4 regions of the Lysinibacillus sp. RS10 genome follow, and region 1 is predicted to be linked to each of the others. Evidence: riboswitches for the same ligand, from Rfam matches in the RefSeq annotation. Region 1 holds a riboswitch; each other region holds the start of a gene.

Region 1 (3,181 bases):
ATCGGTAATACATTAGGTGGTCGTTTTGCGAATAATAACCCTTTACGTTCTATCTTTATTATCTTTATAGGCTTAGCATTAGCACTACTCGGCATCAACTTCTTTTTAGAATCATCAATCGTTGGATTAATAATGGTCTTTATGATGGGGCTATTTATGTTTATGAATGTACCGGGATTACAGCTTTATGCCGTTCAGCTTTCAGAAAAATATATACCATCAGCTATTTCAATGGCTTCAGCATTAAATATTTCAGCCTTTAACATTGGTATTTTTCTAGGATCGTACATTGGAGGAATCATTGTTCGCCACCAATCATTAGCTCATACTCCTATATACGGATTCGGTATGGTGATGATTGCCGCGGTTACTACGTTCCTATGGTTAATCTTTGATAGAAAGAAGCAATAGATCCCTTACTTTGTATGTATTAGAATAAAAATGATGAAAGGAAGCCTTAACAATAGCCAGGGCTTCCTTTTGTTATTCACCATATTTAAGGAACGTAGCATCAAAGTACGCCTTAAAATTTGGATATAGATAGTCTAATGACGCTTGAATATCGGCATTATCATCAAATAAAATTTCATGATCAATTTCATATATTGCACAAGTCTCTTCATCTGCATTGTCATTTAAATCAATGCAAATTATTTTTCCATACTCTTCATCCCATGAAAACGGAAGATATCCTAAACTACATAACGATGGATTATACATATCTCTAACGTTATTTAAAGGTTCATCAACACTTTGTTCCGGTATGACATCAAAATAATGGTGATACGTTGAAATAAAGGCTTTATACCATTCAGGAAATGGAAGTCCGAACTCTTTTTCTAAAGCTTGAATATCATCTTCCGTTACTACAGAAGGGACCATCTTCCATCTTGACCATTCTTCATCAATATCTGCTAATTTCATCTCAACAGGAACATCTGGACGCATCCATCTGCAAAATCCATCTTCTGAAACCTGATTATAGTGCTCGTAGTAAACTTCAAAACCTTTTTTTATATACTCACGAATATTCATCTTTAAACCCCTTTTTATCTCAGAGTAAAATCTTTTCTCCCTACTCCCCTACAGTACTAGGTTTTTCACATCAGTCACTAACACCGAAAACATTTTTATACATAAGATAAGGTATCAACTATAGGATAGGAGGAATTTAGTTGTATTACAATCCTTATCCGTATTTTGTCTACCCTAACTATTATCCAACATGGGCAATGGCCACTCAACAACCTTCAAGATATCTAGCAATGCCGACGAACCCAGCAAACAGCAATCCATTCCCACCCGTCAATATAAATAAATTGAAGACTTCTGCGAAACGGATTAAGGTTATTATGCAGCAAGCACAATTACTGACGGATAAAATTGATGAATCCGAGCAATTTGCCCATGATCTTATGAACGCAGCACAACTGTCAAATAAAACAGAAGTTGAAAAATTAATTGCGTCAACAGGTATTACCATCAAATTCGAAACTAACTATACACCAGATGGAATCCGTATACTATTTACTGACAGTGACTGTTGTAAGCTAACCGTAAATTTGACTTGGTGAAATCCACTAAAGAGTGGGGACTATGTGTTGTCTATTTAAATTACTATAAATGACACTTTGAAGGTTCTGGAAATTTTTTAACTATGTATCCCTATTGGACTTGTAAACTATAAATAAATATGCTAAAGTATTCGTAATCTATTTCTGAAAATTCTTATATTTTTTCTTATCAAGAGAGACGGAGGGATTGGCCCTATGATGTCTCAGCAACCAGCCTATAGGTATGGTGCTAATTCCAATTGGCGAAATCAGCCTTGAAGATGAGAAGACTTACTTAGTTGCTTTGCACAAGGGTCCTCTTTCTACAAGGAGGGCTCTTTTTTATTTTCGCTAGTAAACAAAGTCTAAGCATCCAAAAATAATTACAAGAAAGCAGGAAAATATTATGACAAACGACCTTTTACAAGCACTTCAACTATTGAAATCGAAAGAATGGATAGATTTAACACATACATTTGGTCCTAATTCACCTCATTTCTTTATGTTTGATGATGCAAAATTTGAAACATTATTTTCCCATGAGGATGGTTTCTTTGCGCAACAATTCTCTTTCCCTGGGCAATATGGAACACATATCGATCCACCTATCCATTTTGTGCGAGATACACGCTTTTTAGACGAATTGGCGTTAAAAGAACTAGTCCTACCACTGATCGTTATTGATCAATCTAAGGCAGCCGAATTGAATAACGACTACGCATTAAGTATCCAAGATATTCTTGACTTTGAGGCTGAATACGGGGAAATTGAAGCAGGTACCTTTGTTGCGCTTCGTACTGATTGGAGTAAACGTTGGCCAGATAAAGAGGCTTTCAGCAACAAAGATGCAGATGGTAATAATCATATTCCTGGCTGGGGATTAGAAGCATTACAATTTTTATTCAACGAACGAAAAGTTAGTGCTATTGGTCACGAAACTTTTGATACGGATGCAGCAGCTGATTTTCGTAAAAACGGTAAGTTAGATGGCGAATATTTTGTGCTTGAGCAAGATACTTACCAAATTGAGCTTATGACAAATTTGGATAAGTTACCTCCTAAAGGTGCTGTTATTTTCAATATTGTACCAAAACCTGAAAAGGCCTCTGGATTCCCTGTGCGTTCATTTGCAATAGTGCCTTAAAAATAGCAATAGGTCTGAATCAATCCATGATAGGTATTGATTCAGACCCTTTTTATTTAGGTGAATTCCTTTTTTTAAAAATAAAATAAACGATCAAAATTATTATGATGAACAATGCTATAAGATACATACTGTAGCGGGATAAATATAACCCAACATAACGCCATTCCTCCCCAAGTACTTCTCCTAAGGTAATAAAAGTAAATGTCCATATAATTGCTCCCGTATAAGCAAAGAAAGCAAACTTTTTAAAAGGATAATTATTAATAGCCGCAATATATGCTGTTAGATGACGTACACCAGGAATAAAATACCCGACTACTAATAATATCGGTCCTATTTTTGCAAATAATTTTTTAGTAACGTCAATTTTCTGTTCAGTAATATGGATTTTTGGACCGTATTTTCGCAATAATGGTAGCCCGAATCTATAGCCTATATAGTAGCTTAAGGTAATTCCCCCTGCCGCACCTACCACAGCGCT
Region 2 (3,181 bases), 760 kb from region 1:
AATAAACGGAATAGAACGAAAAATGTTAACAATCGAATTTGTCAAAAAATTCACAATTTTATTTGCCCATAGTTGGGTTGGACTTGTTAAAAATAGTACGATCCCAATTGCTAAGCCAAGTATAAATGTGATAACTGTAGAGATCGTTGTCATGTACAATGTTTGATACGTAGCTTCCCACATTTTTTCCCAGTCGACATTCGGAAAGAGACTAGTTAGCATTTGCAATCACCTCCGTTTGTACTTCGACTGTATTTAAGTAGTTAAGTGCATCCGCAACATTATCCTTTGAGCCGTTTATTTGCACTATAAGTGTACCGTACGCACCATTTTTCGTTTGCGAAATATTACCATGTACAATGCTTACTTCCACATCAAACTGTTTCACAAGATGTGAAATGACAGGCTGCTCTGTTTTTTCTCCTACAAAGATCAGCTTTACAAGTTGTCCAGTAGGGTAATTTGCTTTAATTTGAGCCACAGTTTCCTGTGTTTCTTTCGTATCTGTAATTTGAGAAACAAATTTTTTCGTAATGGTAGCTTGCGGTGCTTGGAATACTTGTAATACCTCACCACGCTCTACAATTTCTCCGGCTTCCATAACCGCTACACGATGACAAATTTTGCGAATAACGTGCATTTCATGTGTAATTAATACGATCGTTAGACCTAAGCGTTCATTAATATCGACAAGTAGATCAAGGATAGCATCTGTTGTCTCCGGATCGAGTGCAGACGTTGCCTCATCGCATAATAATACCTCTGGGTTATTAGCAAGCGCGCGCGCAATACCTACACGTTGCTTTTGTCCCCCTGATAGCTGTGATGGATACGCCTTAGCACGTCCCCCCAAGCCAACAAGTGTGATCAATTCGTTCACTCGTGCTTCACGTTGTGCCTTTGGAACACCTGCGATTTCTAGTGGGAAAGCGATATTTTCCTCAACAGTTCTTGACCAAAGTAAATTAAAATGCTGGAAAATCATACTTACCTTTTGTCTAGCATCTCTGAGCTTTTGCCCCTTTATAGATGAAAATTCTTGATTGTTAACCGTCACCGTACCAGTTGTAGGCTTTTCTAAACCGTTTAATAAGCGAATCATCGTACTTTTACCAGCGCCACTATAGCCGATAATGCCAAAAATTTCACCTTTATTGATTGAAAGATTGACGTCTTTGACTGCAGTTAATTCGCCATTCGCGGTTTTGTATTTTTTTGTAATATTCTGAAGTTGAATCATAGCGAATTCTCCTTTTCTCATATCAATTATGCCCCGACATAATAGCGTTCGGAATCGGTTTGTGCTTAGGCCTGCACGAGGGACGACACGATGTCGGTCATTTCGATAATGCCACAGGACGTGGCGTTTTTACCGATGCAGGTCAGTTAGCCGTTATCGCATGGATGCGATGATTTTAGGCTAACATCCTATATTGAACTCATTTCCGATTCCATGACATCCGCCGAAGGCATTGAGCCAACGTGATGTTGGTCACTCAGTCGTGTGTTGAAAGTAGTTAAAAAGACCCCTTCACTTATAGACAAGTAGAAGGGGTCACGTAATTATACGCTAAACCGTTCTCTCATCTTTCAAAGATAAATCTTTGAGTGATTTGGCACCTTTTCACTTTGTGATGGTTGCCGGGCTTCATAGGGCACTTCCCTCCGCCACTCTTTATAAGAGTTCGATATATTTATTTTTTTTAGTATATTCGTACTTTATCACGCTATCAAAGTTCAGTCAATTGATTTTTTTAGCAATTCGTATAAAAATGGTACGGATTGAAAGGCATATACCTTTTCTGTTACTTTTCCGCCATCACACACGAGTAAACATGGTACACTTTCGATTTTATTATCAAAAGCTATGTGCTCTATAAAATTAATATTCGCTTTACCAACCTGTAGCTGTGGCAGCAATTGCTCGACAATCGTCATCATTTTCGATGCAACTGCACACGTTCCACACATAGGCGTATATAAATAAAAGGCAGCCTTTTCACCGGACTGTACAGCCGTATCCCACTGCTCTTTTGACCATTCTTCCATCTTTTCACGCAACCTTACAAAATATATTCATTATGGATTGAGAAGTGTGCACGCAGCAATATCATCGCTAACACCTTTCTCGGAGTTGTCTCAACTTCCTTATATGTCGGCATCGTACGTAAATGCTCAGCCTCTGGATAATGTCTGTCCATTAATGCCCGTAGCTTATCACCCGATGTATCTGCATCAAAAAATGTATAAAGCTCACAGCCCTCATATGGATCGAGTAACTCTTCTAATTGATGTACACCAATGGTACCATTCGTACAAAGTATTATAACATCTTCACTTAAAATAGGTTTAATTTGAAGTTTATCCGAACGACCTTCGACAATTAAGCATTTTCCCTCGAACATCACGCCACCCCCATTAGACATATACCTTATAGCTCATTATATCCATTACGCTCTGTCGGTGATCATATAAGACACCCATTGATAAGGGCCTACAACGGCTTTCGTCTCCCCAACTATAGTGGGAAATGATTAAAGATAATAAAAAACGCCGGTGATTTCCGACGTTTTTTAGGGCTTGTCTTATTCAGCAATCATTTCTTCGTATTGCTCAGCTGTCATAAGCTTTTCAACTTCTGATGCATCAGCAAGCTCTACAACGATCATCCATGCTTTTTCATATGGTGATTCATTCACGAATTCTGGGCTATCTTCTAAATCTGCATTTACTTCAACTACTGTACCTGAGATTGGTGCGTATAATTCAGAAACTGTTTTTACAGATTCTACACTACCGAATGGATCATCTGTTTTAATTTCGTCGCCAACTTGTGGAAGCTCAACGAAAACGATATCTCCAAGTTCAGATTGTGCGAAGTGAGAAATACCGATACGTACTTTACCATCTTCTAATTTTACCCATTCATGCTCTTCAGAGTAACGTAAGTCTTTTGGTGTGCTCATGCAATAAACCCCTCCATAAAATATGTAGTATATTCACTTTCAGTTTGCCATACTTCTCCTATAAAAACAAGGATAAATAGGGTTATTTCCAAGCTTGCTCAAAATCTGATTCTTTAAACCCTAAAGTTACTTTTTTCCCATCTGTTACGATTGGACGTTTAATCAGCATACCATCTGAAGCAAGCAGTTCAAGCTGCTCCTCTTCAGTCATGTCA
Region 3 (3,181 bases), 710 kb from region 1:
TAATTTTCAATCTACGTTTTTTGGTCTAGATATTGTTTATGTTCATATTCAAGATAGTGTATTTAAAGCTAATGTAACATGGACAGGTGTACTAATATTTGGTCTTTTAGGAGGTGTTATTCAACTTCTTATTAATAAATTTAGTAAATCAGCTAACCACGCATATTGATTAAATAAATCAGCCAATCTTCATTCGTAATAAAACGCCAAAGTTTCATTAATACGACAAGCGCCATTACGAGAAGGATTACATGTCGACTATGACTATAAATAAGAAAAAGTTGAATGAAACTGGAGTTCTAATTTACCGAGTAAAATAGGTCCATTCGGTGCTGCTTTAATATTATATCCATATGAATAGGAGTGGTTAGAAGCACAAGATAATAATAGAAAAATTTAATTCTATAAAAAGGGTATCAATTCTTTGATATCCTTTTTTAACCTTTTAAAAGAAGGTGAAAACTTTGGGTTATGTGTTAATAAATACATTTATTTTATTACTTATTATTTTATTTGCTGAATCATTAATGTATTTAATTACAATAAAAAATACAAAATTAAAAAGCATTTTAACTTATATAGTAATGGCAGTAATAGCGTTTATCACCAGTCAATATATACCTAATGATTTTAAGGAATTTACAAAAACGTTTGCTAAAGCATTTTTAATTTTAGCAATAGTATCTTTATTTTACAAAAATACCAATATTAATTAAAATGGAAGGACTAAATATCGACTATGACTACTAACAAGAAAAAGTTGATTGAATCCGGAGTTGTAGGTCAATGGAGTAATGGATTTTATGTAGCATTAGCCTATGGAATGTTATTCGTTTCTTTAATGCTCGTAACAGACAAAGAGCTTACAATTAATGTTTTAGCTATACCCGCTTTAGTTTTATTTTTAGTTGTTAGCGTTACTGAATATTTGTGACGAGAGACGGAAAAAAAGATATGCCTCAATGGATTATAGTGGGAGCATTTGTTATTGCTGTTCTTACTGCAATAGGTATGACGGTTATTTCAAACTGAGGGAGTGAGAAGATGCTACATAATAAAATAAAATATATCGGATTTTTAGCTATGCTTATATTTGGAGGCATTTTTATTTTCAGATGGTTTCTTCGAGATGAATTATTATTAGATCAATTAATTGGTTTTGTGGTAGGTTCTATTCTTTTTATAGTGTCTTTTTTTGTTAAAAGAAACTAAATCAGTCTAGTCGTCTCTACGATTACTATTGAGCTTTTTAAATATATCTCTTTACAATAGATGATTACTTTTTTTTGCTTCACATTTTCTATACCTTCAATTTCTGCAAATGCACCTACATCTTTGTCATTCTCCTGTATTAACAATCTAATTGCCTATCGTCGTGATAGATGGTTCTATGATTACACCAATATTTTTAACATCTTAATTTAGCACTTCATGAATCGCTCCTCTCTTTTTTTACCATAGTCGCCTTAAAGCGAATTTTCTTTCTTAAAAAAATGTTTTTATGTTCTCTGAAATAGTATTTAATTAAAAACATGTTGCAAATATAGATGTTTTATTATAGTATTTCATTATTGTGCAAAAAAATAATATATTTTTTCTTCTTATCAAGAGAGATGGAGGGACTGGCCCTATGATATCTCGGCAGCGGAACTTTGTGATTAAGTTACTGTGCCAAATCCAGCAAGCAATGGCTTGATAGATAAGAGGAGTGTTTTATAAATATAAGACCTCTTCTTGTTATTTCAAGAAGAGGTCTTTTTTTAGAAAAAAAATGGACAAGGATGTATCCATTTTTAAATTTTGGAGGTAGAACAATGAAGAAAGAGAATCCATGGGCGCTGATCCCATTTGTTGTTTTTTTAGTTTTATTTATTGGTTCAGGGGTTATTACAGGTGATTTTTATGCCTTTCCTGTCATTGTAGCCATTGCCATTTCGGGCGCTGTGGCTCTGGCGATGAATCGAAAAGAATCGTTTTCGCGGAAGGTTGATATTTTCTGCAAAGGCGCAGGAAATTTAAATGTCATGCTGATGGTTGTTATTTTTCTTTTGGCTGGGGCCTTTTCAGAGGTAGCAAAAGGTATGGGGGCTGTGGACTCCACTGTTAACTTTGCTTTATCGGTCATTCCGCCAAACCTGCTTGTCGTAGGCTTGTTCATCATTGCCTGCTTTATCTCCCTGTCAATGGGTACATCGGTGGGAACGATTGTTGCACTGGCGCCGATTGGAGTTGGGATAAGCGAGCATATCGAACTTTCCATGGCTTTAGTAATGGCAGCGATTGTCGGCGGTTCGATGTTTGGCGATAATTTATCCATTATTTCAGATACAACCATTACTGCCGTTCGTTCACAAGGCGCACAAATGAAGGATAAATTTAAGGTGAATTTTTGGATTGTGTTACCGGCAGCTGTTGTAACGAGCATTATTTTAGGGGTTATCACAATGGGGGAAACCGCACAAGTAGAACATTTAAGCTATAGTTGGGTAAAAATTGTTCCCTATGTTTTAGTTATTATTTTAGCGTTAGCTGGCATGAATGTTTTCTTTGTTCTGGCATTTGGGATTGTTCTCGCCGGTGCTGTGGGCTTAGCGGATGGCAGCTATCACTTAATGAGCCTTATGCAAACGATTGGCGAAGGAATGTCAGGCATGTATGAAATGGCATTTCTTGCAATATTAATCGCTGGAATGGTGGAGGTTATTAAGTTTAACGGAGGAATCGACTTCCTGCTTCACCTTGCGACACGAAGAATTAAATCAAAAAAGGGTGCTGAATTTGGGATTGCCGGCCTTGTGGGTCTAACTAATTTATCTACAGCCAATAATACGATTGCTATTTTAATTGCTGGTCCACTTGCAAAAAATATTGCTGATCAGTATGAGATTGAGCCAAGAAAGTCCGCAAGTATATTAGATATTTTCTCCTGTACGGTCCAAGGTCTTCTCCCATACGGAGCCCAATTCCTGGCAGCCGCAAGCGTAGCCGGAATATCGCCAGTGAGCATGCTACAATACTCTTTCTATCCGATCTTGATAGGAATTTGCGGGATCATCGCTATCCTTATTGGATACCCGAAACAAAAGAAAGCCTGAGCTTCATCACTTTAGAGTGACAGGTGTGGCTTTAGAAAATATTGATTTTACATTGAAAATAATCCAATTGTTTTGAAAGAAAGATT
Region 4 (3,181 bases), 2.2 Mb from region 1:
TCAAAAAAGGAATAAAAAAACGCCCTTTTGGATTAACCAAAAGGACGATTCAACTCGTGTTACCACCTTTAATTTATAAGCAATTCACATTACTTACCTCAAGAAGTACGGTCATTTGACGATACTCTCGCACATGATTACGGGTGCTTACCGGCGTAGCCTACTTAGAATGATCTTTTCGGTACACAGCTCCAAGATGAATTCTCAATCGTTTTACATGCACCTCTCATCAACCGGTAACTTTCTGTTCGTAAAAATAATTGATACTATTTCTTTTCATAGCCTTTGTTCTATACAAATATTTTTGAATTGTTTTTTATTTTACAGAAAAAAATTATTTTGTCAATAAAAATTTCTTCATAACCCGCTTAAATTACATATGACATTTTACAATATAAATACAACTCACCACTTAAATATAAAAGCTAAAGGAAATATTTCAACAAATGTTAGTAAAGTTCTTTTAAAAATCTTATTCCACAATCTGGTCCGATTGTGGAATAAGAAAAGATTCTGCATATCAACACAGGATCTTTAATCAATCTTTTTTATAAAACTACAACATTTATAAAGACGTATGTTTTGTATATAAGTCGGAACCTCAACCACACGTTATGGTAATGAGCCTAAAATATAATAAATAAAAATAATTATGGCTGTTGCATGAAAGCGGGGATAAATAGTGAAGAAAATTATCATTTTATTCATGTTGACCTTAACTATCTTAGGAGCATGTAATACTTCCGCATTAAGTATTAGTGAAATTGCTGTTGTTCCAGATGAAGTGCAAAAGAAAATAATTTCCGATAATAAGCTCCAATTAATCAGTGATGGAAAAGACTTTTTACATTGTTGTTTATTCGAAAGGGATTGCACATGCTGATTTGGAGATACAGTGTGATATATTAAAAATAAAATTCGAAGAAATGAATCTATCCAACGATGTTGCTGAACAATATGTTTATAAAATTACAAAAGACCCTGAGCAGGAAATTATCGAGGTGTATATAAACGGCAAGTCCACACATTTTGATCATGTAATAACAGGTTTATAGGAAGAATAAGCCTAACGAAAAAAACCGAAACCCCCTTAAAGGAGATTTCGGTCTTTTTGCTAAAGATTAATAAAATACTTTATCAACATTGTATTTAGCACGGAATGAATTAATCGCGTATGTTTCGTAAATTTCACGTTCCATTGGATCTTCCACTTCATACACTTCAATTTTGAAAATTTCATTACGATGATTTTTCATCGGTGACACGTTGTCCTCAAAATGCTTTTTAATACGTTGACGAATTTTACGTGCTTTACCTACAAATAATAGCTCGTTCTCTTCGTTGTAGAATAAGAAAATGCCACCATTTTCACGTGTGATTTTATGGAAATCAATAAAACCATGGTATGGTGTGATTGGTACATCACCTGGCTTTAAATCTTGTTCGCGTTGGCGAATCACTAAATCTGGTTTTGGAAATTCAATTTTAATCAAACTTTTCACGTTCCTCTCTATTACTAAAGATATATGGTAACATAATTACGGCTTGTTTACCATAATATTTCATAGCGTCAACATGATTTGCATCAGGATTAGTGTTCATCAATTTAGAGAAGAACATGCATGTTAATTACAAAATATTCTATGTATTATTGATATTCTTAATTGTTCATGTTACAATTCTTTTTAATTAAATAATCTTATCAAGAGAAGCTGAGGGATTTGGCCCGATGACGCTTCAGCAACCTCTAACAAATGTTAGAAAGGTGCTAATTCCACCAAAGGATTTGTCCTTTGAGAGATAAGAGTGAACGTGGTTAAAATCCCTCTCATTCTATCTCAAATGGAATGAGGGGGATTTTTTTAATTTAGATCGACTTATAAAATTCTTTATATGTAGAGAAATACAAGAGAGGGGAATGCAAGATGCCAATTAATATTCCAAAAAATTTACCAGCTGGAGAACATTTACGTGAGGAAAAAATCTTCGTCATGGAAGAGGATAGAGCGAAAACTCAACAAATACGTCCGTTAAATATATTAATTTTAAATTTGATGCCAGAAAAAGAAAAAACGGAGCTACAATTACTGCGCTTACTCGGTAATACACCTCTACAAGTTAATATAACATTTTTAAACACAGCCACACATGAATCGAAAAATGTGAGCAAATCACATTTACAGCTATTTTACACGACCTTTCATCAAATTCGCCATCGTCGCTATGATGGCATGATTATTACGGGTGCGCCAGTTGAAAAAATGTCTTTTGAGGACGTGAACTATTGGCAGGAAATTGCAGAAATTATGGATTGGTCCAAGGAAAACGTGACATCGGTCCTTCATATATGTTGGGGCGCACAAGCAGCGTTATACCATCATTACGGTATTGGCAAAATTGAGCTCCCTGCTAAATGCTCAGGTGTTTATTCTCATGTCATTACGGATTTAACCGTGGATTTAGTTCGAGGCTTTAGCGATTTATTTACGGCCCCACATTCACGATATACTTCTGTTTCTATTGACGAAGTACGCAACCATCCTGATTTACGATTACTATCTTACTCAGGAGATGCTGGTGTCTTTATTGTGCAATCGAAGGATAATAAAAACATTATGATTACAGGACATCTTGAATATGATGCGACTACATTAGCAGATGAATATAGTCGTGATGTCGCAAAAGGTTTGGATATTGAGGTTCCAGTGAATTACTTCCCAAGTGATGATCCATTAAATGAACCGATTAATACGTGGCGTGCCCACACTCATTTATTATTTTCAAACTGGTTGAACTACTATGTTTACCAAGAAACACCATATGAATGGGATTTCGTTGATGAACTTGAATATCATATTTAGTTCATGTGTTCTGTAAACACTTAAATAAAATGATGACCTTGATCATATCAGGGTCATCATTTTTTAAATCCAAATATGTTGTTAGTTTTCTGACGGGTTTTCATTGGCAGATTCATTTTGACCTTTTGTAGTATTTCCGCAATTGCTATTAGTTTCATTCTGTATAGCATTTTGACTGTTGCTATTACTAGCATTATTAGAGGCATTTTGATTGTTATTATTACTTGCATTCGTAGTAGAATTTTGGCTGTTGTTATTACTAGCATTATTAGAGGCATTTTGATTGTTATTATTACTTGCATTCGTAGTAGAATTTTGGC

Evidence for each region. Region 1 has a riboswitch for S-adenosylmethionine ahead of ACB089_RS00695 (cyclase family protein). Riboswitches for the same ligand answer to the same signal wherever they lie in the genome.
Region 2: another riboswitch for S-adenosylmethionine. It lies ahead of ACB089_RS04425 (methionine ABC transporter ATP-binding protein); the one in region 1 lies ahead of ACB089_RS00695 (cyclase family protein).
Region 3: another riboswitch for S-adenosylmethionine. It lies ahead of ACB089_RS04170 (Na+/H+ antiporter NhaC family protein); the one in region 1 lies ahead of ACB089_RS00695 (cyclase family protein).
Region 4: another riboswitch for S-adenosylmethionine. It lies ahead of metA (homoserine O-succinyltransferase); the one in region 1 lies ahead of ACB089_RS00695 (cyclase family protein).

The regions. Positions count from the first base shown of each region.
Region 1 is NZ_CP167122.1:114,627-117,807, reverse strand. It holds gene ACB089_RS00710 (MFS transporter) at 1-411, shown strand, start outside; gene ACB089_RS00705 (SMI1/KNR4 family protein) at 484-1,035, opposite strand; gene ACB089_RS00700 (hypothetical protein) at 1,176-1,574, shown strand; SAM riboswitch class I at 1,738-1,841, shown strand; gene ACB089_RS00695 (cyclase family protein) at 1,960-2,697, shown strand; gene ACB089_RS00690 (DedA family protein) at 2,750-3,181, opposite strand, start outside.
Region 2 is NZ_CP167122.1:870,819-873,999, reverse strand. It holds gene ACB089_RS04430 (methionine ABC transporter permease) at 1-222, opposite strand, end outside; gene ACB089_RS04425 (methionine ABC transporter ATP-binding protein) at 212-1,240, opposite strand; SAM riboswitch class I at 1,581-1,684, opposite strand; gene ACB089_RS04420 (thioredoxin family protein) at 1,738-2,049, opposite strand; gene ACB089_RS04415 (hypothetical protein) at 2,064-2,405, opposite strand; gene gcvH (glycine cleavage system protein GcvH) at 2,586-2,966, opposite strand; gene ACB089_RS04405 (arsenate reductase family protein) at 3,049-3,181, opposite strand, start outside.
Region 3 is NZ_CP167122.1:825,819-828,999, reverse strand. It holds gene ACB089_RS04185 (hypothetical protein) at 1-169, shown strand, start outside; gene ACB089_RS04180 (hypothetical protein) at 465-716, shown strand; gene ACB089_RS04175 (hypothetical protein) at 740-934, shown strand; SAM riboswitch class I at 1,599-1,706, shown strand; gene ACB089_RS04170 (Na+/H+ antiporter NhaC family protein) at 1,815-3,095, shown strand.
Region 4 is NZ_CP167122.1:2,304,621-2,307,801, forward strand. It holds T-box leader at 38-289, opposite strand; gene ACB089_RS11825 (hypothetical protein) at 831-1,055, shown strand; gene ACB089_RS11830 (nucleotide excision repair endonuclease) at 1,122-1,493, opposite strand; SAM riboswitch class I at 1,697-1,807, shown strand; gene metA (homoserine O-succinyltransferase) at 1,926-2,861, shown strand; gene ACB089_RS11840 (endospore germination permease) at 2,943-3,181, opposite strand, start outside.